DNA from 3 places in the Nonomuraea sp. NPDC050547 genome. Region 3 is predicted to be linked to each of the others. Evidence: riboswitches for the same ligand, from Rfam matches in the RefSeq annotation. Region 3 holds a riboswitch; each other region holds the start of a gene.
The links. Region 3 has a riboswitch for cyclic di-AMP ahead of ACIBHY_RS43455 (coiled-coil domain-containing protein). Riboswitches for the same ligand answer to the same signal wherever they lie in the genome.
Positions count from the first base shown of each region.

Region 1 (6,060 bases), on a different contig from region 3:
CAGGCGAAGACCTCGGTCAGTTCGCCCGACTCGCAGCCGGCCTGCCACTCCTCGATCGATAGGCGGCCCTCTTCGGCCTTCAGGCCGAGGTCGCCGGCGAGCTTGAGGATGGACTCGCGGGTGATGCCGGGCAGGAGCGTGCCGGTGAGGGCGGGGGTGAGGAGGCGATCGCCGTACACGAAGAAGAGGTTCATGCCGCCCATCTCCTCCACGTAGCGGTGCTCGTGGGAGTCGAGCCAGACGACCTGGTCGCAGCCCTGGGCGACGGCCTCGCGCTGGGCGACGAAGGCTCCGGCGTAGTTGCCGCCGCACTTGGCGGCGCCGGTGCCGCCGGGGGCGGCGCGGGTGTACTCGGTCGAGAGCCACACGGAGACGGGCTTGACGCCGCCGCTGAAGTACGAGGCGGCGGGCGAGGCGATGACCATGAAGCGGTAGTTCTCGGACGGGTAGTTGACGCCGAGGCCGACCTGGGTGGCGATGATGAACGGGCGCAGGTAGAGGCTGTGGCCCTCGGTCGTGGGGACCCAGTCGCGGTCGGCCTGGACGAGGAGTTCGAGCGCCTCCACGAAGGTGTCTTCCGGCAGTTCCGGCATGGCCATGCGCGCGCAGGAGTGGTTGAAGCGGGCGGCGTTGGCGTAGGGGCGGAAGGTGACGATCGAGCCGTTCGCGTGCCGGTAGGCCTTGAGACCCTCGAAGAGTTCCTGCGCGTAGTGGAAGACGGAGGTCGCGGGGTCGAGCGTGAGCGGTCCATACGGCGTGAGGCGGGCGTCGTGCCAGCCGGTGCCCTCCGTGTAGTCGATCGAGACCATGTGATCGGTGAAGGCTTTCCCGAACCCGGGGCTCGCCAGTACCGCCTCGCGCTCTGCCGCGGTGCGAGCGTGGTCGGATAGCTGCACGTCGAAGCTGAGCTTCTGAGAGGTGGTCATGACGGAGATCCTTCTCTTTCTCTGAGGACTACCCTGCATCCATTCTGCGCCGGATCGGGTAGAGGGAACTTACTGCATCTAAAAGGACGACCGTTAGGGCGCAACGAAAACGCCCGGAGGCTCTCGCGAGCCACCGGGCGTGGGTGGTCAGGCGGCCGCGAGTGCGCTGGGGCGCCTGGGCCGCTTGTCAGGTCGGTACCGGGTGTTCACGAGCTGCGGGTTCGCGCGTTGCCTGCCGTACCTCCGCAGACTTCTTGTCAGACCCCGAGGGTGGGGGATCTCACGTTCTGCGGTACGGCGGGCCGCTCGTGGGCCGGTGGCCTGAGGCGTCAGGCGCCGCCGGATACTCGGGCGGCGAGGTCGTCGCCGATTTCCCGGGTGGTGCGGGCGGCGGCGTGCGAGAGGCGCTCAACGATGTCGTCGGCGACGGCCTGCTCGACGCGGGCGGCCTCGGCGGTCAGACCGAGGTGGTCCAGGAGCATGGCGACCGAGAGGATGGTGGCGGTCGGGTCGGCCTTGCTCTGCCCGGCGATGTCGGGGGCGCTGCCGTGCACCGGCTCGAACATGCTCGGCGCGGCGCCTTCGGGGTTGATGTTGCCGCTGGCCGCGAGGCCGATGCCACCGGCCACCGCGGCGCCGAGGTCGGTGATGATGTCGCCGAACAGGTTGTCGGTGACGATCACGTCGAAGCGCTCGGGCTGGTTGACGAAGAACATCGTGGCCGCGTCGATGTGCACGTAGTCGGTGGCGACCTCGGGGTACTCCTCGGCCACGCGGTCGAAGGTGCGCTGCCACAGGTCACCGGCGAAGGTGAGCACGTTGGTCTTGTGGACCAGCGTGAGTTTCTTGCGCGGGCGGCTCTGCGCCTTGGCGAAGGCGTAGCGGACGACGCGTTCGACGCCGTAGGCGGTGTTGATGGACTCCTGCGTCGCCACCTCGTACGGCGTGCCCTTGCGCATGGCCCCGCCGGTGCCGGCGTAGAGCGACTCGGTGCCTTCGCGGACGACGACGATGTCGATGTTCTCGGCCGGTGTGTCGGCCAGCGGCGTCGCGACGCCGGGCAGCAGCTTGACCGGGCGCAGGTTGACGTAGTGGTCGAAGTCGAAGCGGATGCGCAGGAGCAGGTCGCGCTCCAGCAGGCCGGGCGGCACCTTGCGGGGATCGCCGACGGCGCCGAGCAGGATCGCGTCGTAGCCGCGCAGCTCCTGCAGCACGGAGTCGGGTAGGACCTCGCCGGTCCTGGCGTAGCGGTCCGCGCCGAGGTCGTACTCGGTGATGTCGAACTTGGGACCGACCGCCTCGAGAACCTTGAGGCCCTCGGTCACGACCTCGGTACCGATGCCGTCTCCGGGGATGACGGCCAGGCGAATGCTACGCGACTCCATGGGCGGTACCTTACCGGGTCGTCTCGCCTGACGAGCAACCCATCTCATTTCCCGGACACTCCATTTTGCCCGATTTGCACGCTTTTGACTGTTTCGTTAGAGTCCCACCAGCCTAATCCGCACACCGCAGTGCGGAGCCGGGGACCCACCTCCCCCATTGGGGCGAATCGGCGCTTACCACGCCGTAGGGCGACTTCCAGGCCCGAGCCCGACAGCTAACCCGGTAGGCCTTGTGGAAGGACATTCCCCTGTCTCGCATCATCGCGACCGCTGTGCTCATCACCGTCTCCGGTGTCACCGCAGCCACCCTCGCATCCCCCGCCATCGCATCCCCCGCCTCCCCCGCCTCCCCCGTCACCACCGTCGACCCCTACGACGTCACGCTGACCAGCCAGGGCCTCAAGGAAATCCAGGAGCGGCGGACGCCCAAGCCCAGCTGGCAGAAGGCCCTGGCCTACGCCATGGACAAGCGCGGCACCCCGTACGTCTGGGGCGGCACCACCAAACGCGGCTACGACTGCTCCGGCCTCATGCTCCGCGCCTACGAAAGCGCGGGCATCGAACTACCCCGCACCGCCGCCCAGCAGTACTCGGCGTTCTCCAGAAAGATCAGTTGGAAGAACCTGAAGCCCGGCGACCTGGTCTTCTTCTCGGGACTGGGGCACGTGGGCATGATCTCCCGGCCTGGGCACATGGTGCATTCGCCGCGTACCGGTGATGTGGTCAAGGAGGAAAAGCTGAGCGCCTGGCGCCGCCGCGCCTTCGTGGGCGCCGTGCGTCCGGATCCGGCGGGCGTCAAACTCACCAACCAGCTCGAAAAGATCCGCCAAGCCCCCGCGCCCGTCATGCCCACCGCCACGCTGTGACGCGCCCGTTCTCCTGATCTTCTCCTGATCACCTGATAGCGCTGATCCCGCCGGCCCGTCGCGGCGAGCTGTCGCGGTTTCTCCCGTGCGTGGCTTCACTCACGCGCGGGAGAAACCACGGCCTCTGTCGCGCGGGCAATGTCGCGACTTTCTCATGCCGCGCGCGGGCTCTCGCGCGGGCAATGTCGCGACTTTCTCACGCCGCGCGCGGGCCCTCGCGCGGGCCCTTTCGCGGTTTCTCCCGCGAGCGGCCCTGTCGCACGCGAGCTTCTGTCGCGTGGGGTTCTGTCACTGCAGGTTCTTCTCCTACGGCAAGCCACCCACCCCCACCCGCCGCACGTGGACCTCTCTGTCCAGGGAGACGGTCGTCCAGCGGGGGTGGCTGACCGCCGTAACGAGCGCACGTACAGGCGGCATCCCCCATACCCTCGCTGATCTCAGCCCATACGGGTGGAGAAGATCAGGTCCCAGGCGCGGCCCCTCGCATGGGCGACGGCGCCCAGCAACACCCCGCTGTCACCCAGAGCGCTGGCCACGATCGTGGGCCGGAGGGGCCCCAGTTCGCCGATTCGGCGTTGGATGGCGTCGCCCAGCAGGTCGAGGTTGTGTCCTACGCCGCCGGAGAGCACGATCACCTCCGGGTCCAGGACGGCGGCCACCGCCACGAGCAGCCCGCCGATCCGCCGGCCCTCCGCTGCCACGACCGACAGCGCCGCCGGATCGCCCCGTTCCGCGGCGGCGAAGATCTCCTTGGCCGTTCCCAGGGACAGCCCGGCGGCCCGCGCCGCCCGCACCACTCCCGGAGCCGCGGCCACGGTCTCGGTTGCCCCGTGCTCCCGCACGCTCGCATCCCCCTGATCCGCGCCGACCGCCTGCACGACACCGGGGAACGCTTCTCTGGCGCCCTGGACCGACGCCCCGGCAACAGATCCGGCACTCGATACCCCGGACAGCAGATCCGGGGCGGGCGTGCGCTGGGCGTCGGGCGTGCGCTGGGTGTCGGGGTTGGGTCCGCCGTCATGGCCAAGCCGCGCCTCCGAACCCGGCCGCGCCTCGGAGCCGGCCCAGGCGTCGGAGCCAGGCCGGGTGCCGGGGCCAGGCCGGGTGCCGGGGCCAGACTGCATGCCGGAGCCGGGTCGGGCCTCGGAGTTCTGCCGGGTGTCGGTGTCGGCGCTGGGTCGGGTGTCGGGGCTGGGTCGGGTGTCGGGGCTGGGTCGGGTGTCGGGGCTGGGTCGGGTGTCGGGGCTGGGGTTGAGGCTGGCGTCGGTCGTTGGGGGGTTGGGGCTTGGGCTGGTCGTTGGGGGGGTGGGGGTGGAGGGCTCGGGGGCGGGGGTGGGGAGGTCGTCGGTGGCGGGGAGGTAGGAGACCTCGCCCGCCGCGCCCCTGGCGCCCACGTACAGTTCGCCGTTGACGACTATGCCCATGCCCACGCCGGTGCCGATGGAGACCAGGGCGAAGTTGGACTTGCCCTGGCCCTCGCCGTACGCGTGTTCACCGACGGCGGCGAGGTTGATGTCGTTCTCGATGACCAGGTCGACGTTGAGGGCGGCGCGCAGGCGGTCGGCCAGGTCGGGGCCCGGGAGGTTGGGGGCGAAGTCCAGGCGGCCGGCGTTCTGGTCGTAGACGCCTGGGGAGCCTACGACGGCGCAGACGATCGCGGACCAGTCGAGTTCGGCTTCGCGGGCGGCCGCGCGGGCCAGGCGGGCGACGAGTTCGGCCAGTTCGGCCGATGTGCGCGCGGTGTTCCGGCCGTCGGTACGGCCGGCGAACGTACCCCGGAGATCGGCCACCGCCACCCGGATCCAGTCGCGGCCGATGTCGATGCCTGCGACGTGGGCGGAGGCGGCGTTCACGTCGTAGAGGGAGGTCACGGGGCCGGGGCGGCCGGACACCTCGCCTACCAGGTGGACCAGTCCGTCCTCTTCCAGTCCTGCGAGGGCGGCGGAGACGGTGGGCTTGGACAGGCCGGTGACCTTGGCGAGGTCGGCTCTGGACGCGGGGCCCTCCCGGTGGAGTTGGTCCAGTAGGCGCCGCTCGTTCATGACCCGCAGCAACCGCGGGTTTCCCAGCTCGCTTCGCACCGCGACCTCCCCTTCACGGCAGACTCTAGCCAACGCACCAGATAGTAAATTACCTTTCTTACCAACCACCTTCCAACCATCCCGATCCACCCCGGGCGAGGGGCGACCCAAGACAAGGGACAACTCCCACGCGACACGAGAAGGCCACATGCGGGGACGGCCCAGGCACGGAGGAGCCCGAGCAAGGAAGGACAGCGCACGGCGAAAGAGGTCGGGCCACGCCAACAGGTCAGCACGCCGAGCGAACCAGGGGCCGCGCTGAGCCGACAAGAGCGGCGCGGCACGAGAAGGACGGACCTGGCAAGAACGAGCGCGCCCGCCGGAGGAGGGCAGGTCCGGCGCGGAGAAGGCAGGTCCGGCGCAGGAGGCGGGCCGGTGGAGAAGGGCTGGTTGGAAGGTAGGTGGACCCGGGGGTCTGGCTGCACTCGAGAGGAACGATGTGCGATGCACCGAGGAGTGATGGTCGCAGCCGCGATGCTGCTGCTGGCGGGATGTGGCAGCGGCGGCGCGGGTACGACGGCGAGCACCCAACCATCCCAAGCCGAACAGACAGGACAGACGGCTAAGAAGATCGCCCTCTTCCTGCCCGAATCCAAGACGACCAGATACGAGGCCTTCGACCGGCCCCTGTTCGAGGCCAAGGTCAAAGCGCTCTGCTCGACCTGCGAGATCCTCTACAGCAACGCCGACCAGGACGCCGCCAAACAGCAACAGCAGGTCGAGGCGGCCATCACCCAGGGCGCGAACGTTCTGGTCCTGGACGCCGTGGACGCCGTCGCCGTGGCGCCGCTGGTCAATCAGG
Region 1 is NZ_JBITGW010000011.1:239,004-245,063, forward strand. Features, by position in the region: gene ACIBHY_RS27740 (branched-chain amino acid aminotransferase) at 1-926, opposite strand, end outside; gene ACIBHY_RS27745 (3-isopropylmalate dehydrogenase) at 1,256-2,311, opposite strand; cyclic di-AMP (ydaO/yuaA leader) riboswitch at 2,411-2,556, shown strand; gene ACIBHY_RS27750 (C40 family peptidase) at 2,584-3,177, shown strand; gene ACIBHY_RS27755 (ROK family protein) at 3,615-5,258, opposite strand; gene ACIBHY_RS27760 (sugar ABC transporter substrate-binding protein) at 5,718-6,060, shown strand, end outside.
Region 1: it holds a riboswitch for cyclic di-AMP, as region 3 does, so the genes downstream of both, ACIBHY_RS27750 (C40 family peptidase) here and ACIBHY_RS43455 (coiled-coil domain-containing protein) in region 3, are expected to answer to the same signal.

Region 2 (6,060 bases), on a different contig from region 3:
CGAGACGCAGGAAGGACACCTGCGGCCGGTCAGGGTCATCGGTGCCCGGCGGGACGTGTCCGTGGCCGAAGCGGGGGTCGCGCAGCATCGCCGAGACGTGCTCGTGTGATGTGGCTACCACCAAACCGCCGCGGGTATGAAATAAATCGCCACGCTCGCGAAGCTCCCGATACTTTCCGTACGGGTCACGCCGGAACCCGGGATCGAACGGATCGAATCCCAGCACGTCGGCGGGGGTCAGTGTCGGTGACCGAGGGGCGTTGTAAGGATCAGTGAGATCGCTCATCGTGCCCCGAAGTGTGACGACATATGGCGAGTAGTTCACATAGGTTTGATCATGTCAATACAGCTGGTCAAGCTGGGCAATTGTCGAGCTTGACGACCTTTCCTGAATGCGTTTACCGTCTGCGAGACGAGCGCGTTGCGCGGTCCGATACGTCTGCGAGTTCTGCTGTTGGGGGGAGGGCTCCCGATGGATGTGCTCACCGAGGGCGTTGAGCTGAGCCACGCCGATTTAGCCTTGCTCGCCGAGCTGGCCAAGGGAGTCACGGTCGATCGGGTAGGGCGCCGGCTGGAGATCAGCGGACGCACGGTACGCCGCCGTTTGCGAGGGATATGCGACAGGATCGGTGTGGCCACCGCCATCGAGGCGGTGGCCTGGGCGGCACGCCGCCAGCTGATCTAGCAGGGCTGAGACCCGACCCCGCCGGTTCGACCGGCGGGGTCGGTTTTGGCTGGCATGGGGTCCTGGTTCCGTCTCTTCGGCGGGGTCAGTTCGCGATGCGGACCGCGCCCGCCCACGGGCGACGGGAGATCGACGCCAGGCGCACGACGTCGCCGGTCTGCGGCGCGTGCACCATCATGCCGCCGCCGACGTAGATGCCGACGTGGTGCAGGTCGCTGTAGAAGAACACCAGGTCACCGGGGCGCAGCTCCTCGCGCGAGATGCGGGTGCCGGCCGTCCACTGGTCGCCGGTGTAATGCGGCAGCGAGATGCCGACCCGCTGGTAGGCCGCCATGACCAGGCCGGAGCAGTCGTAGGAGCTGGGACCCTCCGCGCCCCACACGTACGGCTTGAGCTGCTGGGTCAGCGCCCACCTGGCCGCCTCGGCCGCCTTGCCGGCGCCGGCGATCGGCAGGCTGACCCGCACCGCGCGGGTGCCCGGCCGCCCGGCCTCGCCGATGGCCCGCTGGAACAGGTCGCTCTCGACCTTCTTGACCAGCTTGCCGATCTTGTCGCGCCGCGCGTCCAGGTCCTCGACGATCTCGGTGACCTTGTCGATGCGGGTCTTCGCCTCGGACTGGGCCTTCTCGGCCAGTTCCCTGGCGCGGGTGACCTGGTTGACCTCCTCGCCCTGCTGCTGCTCCAGCGCGTAACTGGTCGCGGCGCGGTCGAGGAAGAGCTCGGGGTCGTCGGAGGCGGCGAAGGCGAGGGCGCGGCTGAAGCCGCCCATCATGTACTCGCTCTGCGCGAGCATGCCCGCCCGCTGGCGCTTGGTGGCGAGATCGGCCTCACTGGAGGCCAGCGTCTTCTTGGCGGCGTCGACGGCCTTCTGGGCGTCCCTGAGCTTCACGCGCTGGCCGTTGAACTGCTCGCTGAGCGTCTCGATCTCCGTGTGGAGCTTCTCGGCCTGCTCCGACAACTGCTTGAGCGACGGCTTCGGGTCGGCGGCTGCGGAACCGAGAGGCGTGACGGTGAACGTCACCGCGGCTACGGCTGCCGTCAGGACGACCAGCCGCTTCTTGATGCCTGGTTCGGGAGGGCGGGCATGCTTGCCCGCGGGCTTCCCTTCACGGTTACGCGTGCGCTTCACCAACCAGCTCCTCTCGTGGCCGCCTACCGGGTTAGCTGACGGGTTCGGGCCGGAGCAGCCCTACCGAGCCGTGGCTCGGATTCACCCCGGATGGCCTGCGGCCACTGGCGGGTCCCCGGCTCCCCAGGGGAGGGGATTAGGCGTGCCGCCGCGCGTAAGGACGCGGGTGACATCGACGCTGGACACTAGTGCACTCCAGGTTCGTGCTCAACCAGAACTGCCAAGTCTGTTGAGGTTTCACAACCGAAGTGTCACGGGGGGATCACGTGCTCCGCCGTACTGGAGCGACTTTATGTGCGCTTTGCGGGTGCATGGGACGTACGTGAGGTTCGGCGTCACCGGGGGAATCATTGCTCGTCACCGGCTATTCGCCTGGTGGTTGAGGGGGAGACGGCTGTTGTCGGGCATGCTCGTCCACTGGATGAGATGGTTGAGGAAGTAGGTGGGCAAATAGGGGGCAGCCGTAATTGCGTCTGTACTCTGAAGTGCCATGGAACAGGTCGCCGAACGGGCGGTACCCGACATCGAGGTCGTCGTGCGGCGAGCTCGCACGCCGGACGTCCGGACGATCAGGCGCCTGGTCGACACCTATGCCGGAGCCGGGCCGCGCCTGCTGGAAAAAGCCACGGTCACTCTTTACGAGGACGTCCAGGAGTTCTGGGTGGCTGAGCGTGGCGGGCAGGTCGTCGGATGCGGTGCCCTGCACGTGTTGTGGGAGGACCTCGCCGAGATTCGCACCGTGGCCGTCGACCCCGACGCCCGCGGTCTCGGGGTCGGGGGCCAAATCGTTACCGCTTTGATCGGAACGGCCCGCGAACTCGGGCTGGGGCGGGTGTTCTGCCTGACATTCGCGGTGGATTTCTTCGCCGCGCATGGGTTCCGCCCGATCCAGGGCACGCCGGTATCTCCCGAGGTCTATGCCGAGCTGCTCGCCTCCTATGACGAGGGCGTAGCCGAGTTCCTCGACTTGGAGCACGTCAAGCCCAACACCCTGGGCAACACCAGGATGCTGCTCCACCTGCCGTCGTTTGACTCGGACCTCGACCAAAGGGAAAGGTGATTGTAGATACCTATGTCGATACGTTGGGCAGCGAAGGCATGTGTCCTGACATGTGCCACATGCACACTCGAAGCGAGGTGACACGGTGAGCACCGGACAGCCGCCGTATCCACAGGACGACCCCGGCGACAACTCCGGGACTCCCGAATACGGACAGCACAACGCGGGCCACGCACAGGGCGAGCCCGACCCGGACGTGACCGTCGTGGGTTACCGCCAAGACGGCGACCCCTACGGCCAGCAGGGATACGGACAGCAGTCCGGCTCCCAGCCGGGTTACGGTCAGCAGCCCCAGTACGGCCAGCAGCAGGGATACGGTCAGCAGCAGCCTCAGTACGGCCAGCAGCCCGGCTCGCAGCCGGGTTACGGCCAGCAGCTTGGTTACGGCCAGCAGGCCCAGCAGCAGCCCGAGTACGGCCAGCAGCCGGGCTCCCAGCCCGGTTACGGCCAGCAGCAGCCTGGCTACGGCCAGCAGCCCGGTTACGGCCAGCAGGCCCAGTCGCAGCCCGGCTACGGCCAGCAGCAGCCCGAGTACGGCCAGCAGCCCGGTTACGGCCAGCAGCCCGGCTCCCAGCCGGGTTACGGTCAGCAGCAGCCCGGCTATGGCCAGCAGCCTCAGTACGGTCAGCAGCCCGGCTCGCAACCTGGCTACGGTCAGCAGCAGCCCGGCTACGGCCAGCAGGCCCCGTCCGGGCAGCAGTACGCCCAGCCGGGTTACGGCCAGCAGCCTGGTTATGGTCAGCAGCAGCCGCAGCAGGGTTACGGCCAGCAGCAGCCGCAGGGCTACGGCCAGCAGGGCTTCCAGCCCGGCTACGGCCAGGCCTACGGTCAGCCGGTGGGCGTCCAGCCGCCCGGCGCGCCCGCGCCGCTGGCCGAGTGGTGGCAGCGTCTGGTCGCCCGAATCATCGACGGTGTGCTCTTCGGCATCGTCTACTGGGTGATCACTCTGATCATGGCCGGCATCTTCCTGGCGACGTACAGCTCGCTCGACGGTTCCAGCTCGGGCTTCTTCGGCCCGGTGCTCGTCGGCCTCATCTCGGGTGTGCTGGTCGGGGCGGTCTACATCGCCTACGAGCTGATCATGACCAAGATGAACGGGCAGACGGTCGGCAAGATCGTCATGGGCATCAAGATCGTCCCGGTCGGCGGCGCCATGCCGCCCGGCGGGCTGTCCACCGACGTCGCGATAAAGCGGGCCGGCGTGACGTGGGGCGGGTACCTGATCTCGGGCATCCCGTTCCTCGGCTGGCTCGGCTACATCTTCGTCGCGCTGAACGGCGCCTCGCAGCTGTGGGACAAGCCGCTGCAGCAGACGTTCGCCGACAAGGTCGCGCGTACCGTGGTGGTCAAGATCAAGTAGTGGTCGTGTCATGGATTCAGGGGTCACCGCCCGGTGGCCCCTGTTTCATGTGGCGCCGTGCCGTACCAGAATGAGGGGACAGCCGACCTAAAGGCCGTCGAGAGGTTGAGGCTATGGCCGCGCCCGCCCAACGCGCAGTGACCGCCGAATGGTGGGAGCGGCTGGTCGCGCGCCTCATTGAGGCCCTGGTCTTCGGCGTGTTCTATTACATTCTGTTCATCGGGCTGTGGACACTCTTCCGGTCTGTAGGGCTGCTGGAGGTCTTCGAGGGCCGCTGGCCCGAGGTCATCGCCTGGTTCGGCGCGGGCCTTGTCTATACGCTCTACGACTGGGTGTCGCATTCCGCGGGCGGCCGCACCTTCGGGCAGGCGATCATGCGGATTCGCGTGGTTCAGGCGGACGGCGCCGTTGTCACCTCCCATGGGCTGCTGAAACGCTCGCTGCTGTATCCGGGGCCGACCATGTTGATGGGCATTCCGGTGCTCGATCTGGGGGCCGCGGTGATCGCCTTCGGCGTGGGGATGCTCATCCTCATCGACCGTCCCCAGCTGCGCGGTCCCCATGACCGGCTGGCGGGAACGCGGGTGGTCAAAGACCTGCGCGAGCCGGGGCGGGCGGGATAGCCCAAAAAATTTCCCTTGATCCGGTAAGGAGCCTGGAGAGACTGGCATTAGGCTGTCAGTCGCCCAGGTCACCCCTTGTCGGCGACCTGTCGCACGGGTGGCATCCGCGTGGCGCCATGGTCGGGCGGCGGCGGTTGTCCGCCACACGGCCCCCGCACGCGGCGCCGCGCCCGAGGTGTTCAGTCGGCTCCTGGGAAATCTGTCGCCGTGGAAACCCCGATCGGCGCGCGGGCCGAGGGCGAATGGAAGGCCTTACGGAAGCTTTGGCGGCCGCCGTGACACCGGCTGGAGTCACCGGCCCCTTCGACTTTGGCGTGCGCTGAAGACGTCCCGCCGACCCTCGCCGGCCGGCGGCCAAACCGCCAGGATCGGGTCGAGAACCACAACTGATCCGCGAGTCAGCCGAATCCGTGTCTCGCTGAATTGTCTTAGCGTCTTTCCGGGTATATGTTTGGGCAGGCGAATGAAACAATGCTCCGGGAAAGGATTGCGTAGATGGCCAAGCAGATCCAGGAGATTCTCATCGATGACCTCGATGGGGGCGAGGCCAATGAGACGGTCAGCTTCGCTATTGACGGCGCTTCGTATGAGATTGACCTCAGTGACGTTAACGCCAAGAAGCTGAGGGATGCGCTCTCGCCTTTCGTGCAGCACGCTCGGCGCGGCGGTGCCGTCTCCACGCGTCGTCGGGGTCGTGGCGGGCAGCGCGCGATGACCCGCGAGAAGAGCTCCGAGATCAGGCAGTGGGCCAAGGCTCACGGCCTGCCCGTCAGCGAGCGCGGCCGAATCGCCTCCACCGTGGTGGAGAAGTACGAAGCCGCGCACTAACCGCTGTCGCGATCGACCATGCGCTTATGACAGTTGCCTAGAACCCCGGCGACTGCCATAAGCGCATGATCGTTTTTTAGGGCACTCTTTGTCCTGGTTTGCGCGTCTCGCATCGTGGACCTGGGGGCCCATTGTGCCGCATTTGGTACCCGTGATTCCTGACGATTTCGCTCCGCCGTACCGTGCGAGTACTCACTCCCCGCAGCCGGATTTGCCGATGCACTCGCGGTTTACGCGTCCTTGATTCCTGAATGCCGATCAGTGCGGAGTCGCTGGCTGATCGCATGCCAACCGCTTGCCGGGAGGCCATAGGATGTCAAGTACGGCTTACGGATGTGTCCGGCGCCTCGTCGTGGCGGTCCGTACGCGTGGCGG
Region 2 is NZ_JBITGW010000015.1:99,044-105,103, forward strand. Features, by position in the region: gene ACIBHY_RS33730 (cytochrome P450) at 1-121, opposite strand, end outside; gene ACIBHY_RS33735 (LuxR C-terminal-related transcriptional regulator) at 473-685, shown strand; gene ACIBHY_RS33740 (NlpC/P60 family protein) at 771-1,814, opposite strand; cyclic di-AMP (ydaO/yuaA leader) riboswitch at 1,820-1,967, opposite strand; gene ACIBHY_RS33745 (amino-acid N-acetyltransferase) at 2,305-2,874, shown strand; gene ACIBHY_RS33750 (RDD family protein) at 2,960-4,234, shown strand; gene ACIBHY_RS33755 (RDD family protein) at 4,348-4,857, shown strand; gene ACIBHY_RS33760 (Lsr2 family protein) at 5,353-5,685, shown strand.
Region 2: it holds a riboswitch for cyclic di-AMP, as region 3 does, so the genes downstream of both, ACIBHY_RS33740 (NlpC/P60 family protein) here and ACIBHY_RS43455 (coiled-coil domain-containing protein) in region 3, are expected to answer to the same signal.

Region 3 (6,060 bases):
CAGGCGCCGGTGATGTATCTCCGATGCACTCCGCCGGGGAAGGCGATCTCGCGCTCGTGGGCCAGATGGCGGGCGGCCTTCACGGTGTCCTGGACGTCGATCCCGCCCGGGGCGTCGACCTCGTAGACGTAGCGGCGCGGGACGGCGTTGTCGATGTCCATCCGCGTGCTGGTCCCGACGAAGGCGGACGGCTTGGCCTTGAGCACGTAGTCGGACAGGTTCGTCATCGACGGGTCGCGCGGGCGCAGGCCCCGCTCGAAGATCTCGTCGGGAGACCTGTCCTCGGCGCGGTAGACCGGCGGGCGGTCGCGCCGCCAGATCGGGTACGGCGTGATGCTCGAGACGTCGACGTTCTTGTCGGCCGCCGACTCGAGGTGGTTGCCGGGGCCGCGCAGGGGTGTCGGCGGCCGCCTGCCGGGCGGGATCGCGCCGGACCCCGCTTTGGAGGCCGGCTTGCGCAGCAGCGCGGACGCGCGTCCGAACAGGCGCAGCGCGCTGCGTTCCAGCAGCTCGACCATCCGGCGGATGATCTCCCGCGCGGTCGTCCTGGCGCCGCCCACGACCGGACCCACGGCGGCGAGCGAGGCGCCGGCGGTGGGGCCAGAGGCCGCGACCAGCCGCGACAGGTGCAGGGCGAGCCGCATGAGCAGGACGATCAGCGCCACCTTCATGGCCAGCACGATCGTCGCGGAGATCTGTAACGCGCCGCCGATGAGCAGCGCGGCGGTGACCGCGTCGCCGGAGCGTGCGGAGGTGTCGCGCCACTCGCCGTCGAACGCCCGGACGCCTTCGCCCTCGTTGCGTGCGGTGGTCTGGGCGGCGTGCGTGGCCGCGGTCGAGGAGACGCGCACCGCCGTCATCGCGAAGGAGATCCACTGGGTACCGGCCGCGTACAGCCGGTCCTCGTCGACGAGCGGCCACGAGACGACGATGTTGAGCAGCATGGCCAGTCCCGGCGGTGGCTGCAGCGCCACGGTGCCCCTCCTTGCCCGGTGATCACATCCGAGGGGTCACACTACTGGGGCGCACTCACTGCATGGAGATGTGCGGGTGGTCGAAGTGGTTCTCGGTGATGCTGCCGCGGTCGCTCATCGCCCGCCATCCCGATCCCATGTTGATGCGCTGCTTCCAGATGACGTACTTCACGCCGAAGCGGTTCTTGTTCTTGATCGCCCAGGCCGCGATCTGGTCGCCGAGTGCCTGGTTGGCGGCGGTGGGCATGGAGCCGCCGGTGCTCATCATGAAGTCGCAGGCCCGGCCGAGCGGGTGCTCGCCGCCGCCGCCCGAGCGGTAGCAGCCGACCTCGAAGGGCAGGTTGAAGGTCTTCTTGATCTCGTCGCGGATGATCCGCATCCGTGAGGTGATGTTGTCGGAGCCGGAGGGCAGCTCGGGGGCCCAGGAACCGTCGTTGCGCTTGCCGGTGCCGTACGGCATGAGGTCCTGGAGCTTGTCCTTGATGTCCTTGATGACGCCTTCGGCCTCGTCGCGCTCCTTGTCCACCTCATCCGCCTGCCCGGCGATCTGGGCGGTGAGCGCGGCGGCCGCGTCGGCGGCCTTCTTCTTCTCGTCGCGGGCGGCGGCGACGCCCGCGATGACCGCCTGCTCCTCGTCGGTGAGCTGCTCCAGTACGGCCGCGCCCGGCGCGTCAGGCGTGTACAGGAAGCCGGGCAGCGTGCCGCCGCTGCCCTGGTAGCGCAGCTGGGCGATCTCGGCCACCCGCCGCTCGGCCTCGACCAGGGCCGTCTCGGCGGTGGCCAGGCGCGCTTGGGCGGACTTCTCCGCCTCCTTCGCCTTGGCGAGGGCCACGCGCTTGCCGTTGTAACTCTCGATGAGCTTGTCCACCTGGGTGTTGAGCTTCTTCAGCTCGGCCCGCAGCTGCTTCTCGCTCGGCTTGGGCGCGGCGAGCGCGCTCGCCGGGGTGAGCGCCACAGCTGCGGCGGTGATGAGACCGATGGCCAGAGCCGCGGGGGACGCAACCGCCACGTGGGGGATTCCTCTCCATCTGCCGGCCGGGTTAGCTGACGGGTTCGGGCATGGAGATGCCCTACCACCGAAGTGGATTCACCCCAGGTGAGGCTGGGTCCCCGGCTCCTGGGCAACACGCCCGGGATTAGGCGGCAACGGCTGTGACAACCGGTGCGTGAGGGATATTAGTAGTAAATGGCGGGTAACGCGACTTCAAGTGGAAATCAATTAGTGATCTACCTGTGATCGAAGCAGGCGTGCGGCCTCCTCGGGCAGCACGTCGTTGACGAAGGCCCCCATCGCCGACTCCGACCCCGCCAGGTACTTGAGCTTGCCGGGCGCGCGCCTGATCGAGAACAGCTCCAGGTGCAGATGTCCCAGCTCACGCAGGTACTGCACCGGCGCCTGGTGCCAGGCCGAGATGTACGGCATGGCCACCCCGAAGATCCCGTCCAGCGCCCGCAGCACCGAGGTGTAGAGCGGCGCGAAGGCCGCCCGCTCCGCCTCGGTCAGCGCCGCGAGGTCCGGCACCTGCCGATGCGGGTAGACATGCACCTCGTACGGCCAGCGCGCCGCGGCCGGCACGAAGGCGGTCCACAACTCGTTGGCCGCCACGACCCGCTCCCCGGCCCGTTCGGCGGCCAGCACGTCCGCGAACAGCCCCGGCCGCCGCTGCGCCGCCGCGAGCTGCAGCTTGGTCCGCGGCGTCACGTAGGGGTAGGCGTAGATCTGCCCGTGCGGGTGGGGCAGCGTGATCCCGATCTCCTCGCCCCGGTTCTCGAAGACGAAGACCTGCTCCACGCCCTCGATCGCGGACAGCTCGGCGGTGCGGTCCGCCCACGCCTCCATGACCAGTTCGACCTGCGCGTCGGTCAGCCGTGAGAACGACGAGGAGTGCTCGGAGGTGAAGCACACCACCTCACACCGCCCCGCCCCCGGCCGCACCTCACTCAGGCCGCCCACATCGTGATAAGTCCCAAAATTTCCGCTGAAAGATGGGAAGCGGTTCTCGAACACCACCACGTCATAGTCGTGCGCCGGGATCTCCGAGGCCCGCGTGTCGGACGACGGGCACAACGGGCACTCGTCGGCGGGCGGCAGGAACGTCCGCGTCTGCCGGTGCCCCGCGATCGCGATCCACTCCTCGGTCAGCGGGTCGTAGCGCAGCTCCGAGGCGAGCGGCCGGGGGTCGAGCGGGCGCCGGTCCACCGCGCCGCGGTCGGCGTCGTCGCGCCGGTCGAAGTAGATCAGCTCTCGCCCGTCGGCCAGGTGGGTGATGGTGCGCTTCACTGCGTGCCCTCCGCGATGATCAGTTCCCCGACGCGCTCGGCCAGCTCGGCGCGCGCCTCGGCGGGCAGACCCTGGTCGCTGATGACGACGTCGGCCTCTGCCAGGTCGGCGATCGTGCTGATGCCGACGGTGTTCCACTTGGTGTGGTCGGCCGGCACGACCAGGCGGTGGGCGGCGGCCACCAGTTCCCGGTCGGTCTCCGACTCCAGCAGGTTCGGCGTGGTGAACCCGGCGCGCGCGCTCATCCCGTGCACGCCCAGGAACAGCGTGTCCACGTGCAGGCGGCGGATCGCGGCGACGGCGACGGGACCGACCAGCGCGTCGGAGGGCGTGCGGACGCCGCCGGTGAGCACCACCGTGCGGTCGGCGCGCGGGGCGCGGTGGAAGACGTCGGCGACCGGGACCGAGTTCGTGATGACGGTGAGGTCGGGCACCGAGACCAGGTGGTGGGCCAGCGCCCACGTGGTGGTGCCCGCCGACAGGGCGACCGCGGTGCCGGGCCCGACCAGCTCGGCGGCGCGGCGCGCGATCGACTCCTTCTCCTGCTGCTGGCGGGCGGACTTGGCGGTGAAGCCCGGCTCCTCCGTGGAGCCGGGGCCGAGCGTGGTCGCGCCGCCGTGCACCTTCTCCAGCAGGCCGCGCTCGGCCAGGGACTCCAGATCGCGCCGGACGGTCATGTCGGAGACGCCGAGCTCGCGCACGAGGTCGGCCACGCGGACGCCGCCGCTGGCCCGGACCCGTTCGAGGATCGTCTGTTGCCGCTGCTGTGCGAGCACGCGCTCTCCTTCCAACAAGTTCAAACAGATTATGACATGAACATGTTGAAGAATGTGAGGTCGCTTGCCGGGGGGCCTGGTGTGGGATACGCATGCCGTACCGGAAAAGGCCCGCTCAAAGGAGGACGACGGATGGCAAGGCGCGCCCGCAAGTCCCGAGCACGCAAGAAGAAGAAGGCCAACCACGGCAAGCGCCCCGCGTCGCGCTGACGGTCACCCGGCCGCGGTGAGCTCCTTCACGGCGGCCGAAACCGCCCGGTGGAACGTCGGGTAGGCGTAGATCATCTCGTCGAGCCTGGGGAGCGGGACACGGGCGTGCACCGCCAGCGTCAGCAGTCCCAGGACCTCGCCCCCGGGCGGCGCCGCCACGGTCGCGCCGACCAGGACACCGTCGGCGGCCACCAGCTTGACCAGCCCCTCGGCCTGGGCGATGTACCCGCGCGTGCCCAGATCGCCCATGGCGACGCGCACATCCAGGCCCCGCTCGCGGGCCTGCGCCTCGGTCAGGCCCACCGCGCCCACCTCGGGATCGGTGAAGGTCACCCGGGGCACGGCGTGGTACTCGGCCTCGTGCACGGGCTCGCCGAGGATCTCCTTGACCACGATGTTCGCCTGGTACATCGACATGTGGGTGAAAGCGCCCTTGCCTACCGCGTCGCCGATCGCCCAGACGCCCTCGGCCGCGCGCATCCGCGCGTCCACGGGAATCGCCCGCGCGCTCTCGTCGAGACCGATCGCGCCGACGCCCAGCGCCTTCAGATCCACCCGGCGGCCCGTCGCCACCAGCAGCCGCTCCGCCTCGGCGCCGCCGACCGTGAAACGGCCGTCCCCGTAGTCCACGCGCGCGACCTTGGCCGAGGTCCGCACGTCGATGCCGCGCCCGGCGAAGACCTTCTCCAGCAGCGCGCCGGCCTCCGGCTCTTCGAGGGCGATCAGCCGCTCGGCGGCCTCGACCACCGTCACCGCCACGCCGAACGTCCGGAACATCTGCGCCAGCTCGACCCCGATCGCACCGCCGCCCAGCACGATGATCGACTCGGGCAGCTCGGCGTTCTCGATCGCCTGATGGTTGGTCCAGTACGGCGTGCCCGCCAGCCCCTCGATCGGCGGCACCGCCGCCTGCGAACCGGTCGCGATCACGATGCCGCGCGCCGCGCGCAGCACCTGGTCGCCGACGGTCACCTCGCCCGGCCCGGTGACGCGCCCGTGGCCCCTGAACAGGTGGCCGCCCTTGCCGGTGAAGCGGTCGGCGGCCACCTTGTCGTCCCAGGAGTCGGTGGCCTCGCGCACCCGGCGTACCAGCGCCGCCCACTCGCGCGAGGTCTCCGCCTCATGGATCATGATCTTCGAGGGGATGCAGCCCCAGTAGGGGCACTCGCCGCCCACCAGGTTCGACTCGACGGCGGCCACGCGCAGCCCCGCCTCCGCCAGCCGGCCGGCCACGTCCTCGCCGCCCGGACCCATCCCCAGCACGATCACATCGACGTCCATGCTCAGTACATAACCAGCCCTGAGCCGGAGTTCACCCGGAACGTGGCAAATTCGCCAGCGCCTGGTCGACCCGCTCCTGCGGCAGCGCGTAGTCCTCCAGTTCGCCCGCCAGGTAGCGGTCGTAGGCGCCGAGGTCGAAGTGGCCGTGGCCGCACAGCGCGGTCAGCAGCACCTTCTCCTCGCCGCTCTCCTTGCAGCGCAGCGCCTCGGCGATCGTCTCGGCCAGCGCGTGCGTCGGCTCCGGCGCCGGCACGATCCCCTCCGTACGCGCGAAGCGCACACCGGCCTCGAAACACTCGCTCTGCGACCGGGTGACCGCCTCGAACAAGCCCAGCTCGTACATGTGCGACAGCAGCGGCGACATGCCGTGATAGCGCAGCCCGCCCGCGTGGATCGGATCCGGCACGAAGTCGTGGCCGAGCGTGTGCATCTTCAGCAGCGGCGTGAACCCGGCCGTGTCGCCGAAGTCGTATGCGTAGCGGCCGCGGGTGAACGACGGGCACGCCTCCGGTTCCACCGCGCGGAAGGACGTCCGCGG
Region 3 is NZ_JBITGW010000022.1:53,678-59,737, reverse strand. Features, by position in the region: gene ACIBHY_RS43460 (hypothetical protein) at 1-974, opposite strand, end outside; gene ACIBHY_RS43455 (coiled-coil domain-containing protein) at 1,030-1,983, opposite strand; cyclic di-AMP (ydaO/yuaA leader) riboswitch at 1,990-2,127, opposite strand; gene galT (galactose-1-phosphate uridylyltransferase) at 2,194-3,255, opposite strand; gene ACIBHY_RS43445 (DeoR/GlpR family DNA-binding transcription regulator) at 3,252-4,031, opposite strand; gene ACIBHY_RS43440 (50S ribosomal protein bL37) at 4,164-4,241, shown strand; gene ACIBHY_RS43435 (dihydrolipoyl dehydrogenase family protein) at 4,245-5,522, opposite strand; gene ACIBHY_RS43430 (TrpB-like pyridoxal phosphate-dependent enzyme) at 5,554-6,060, opposite strand, start outside.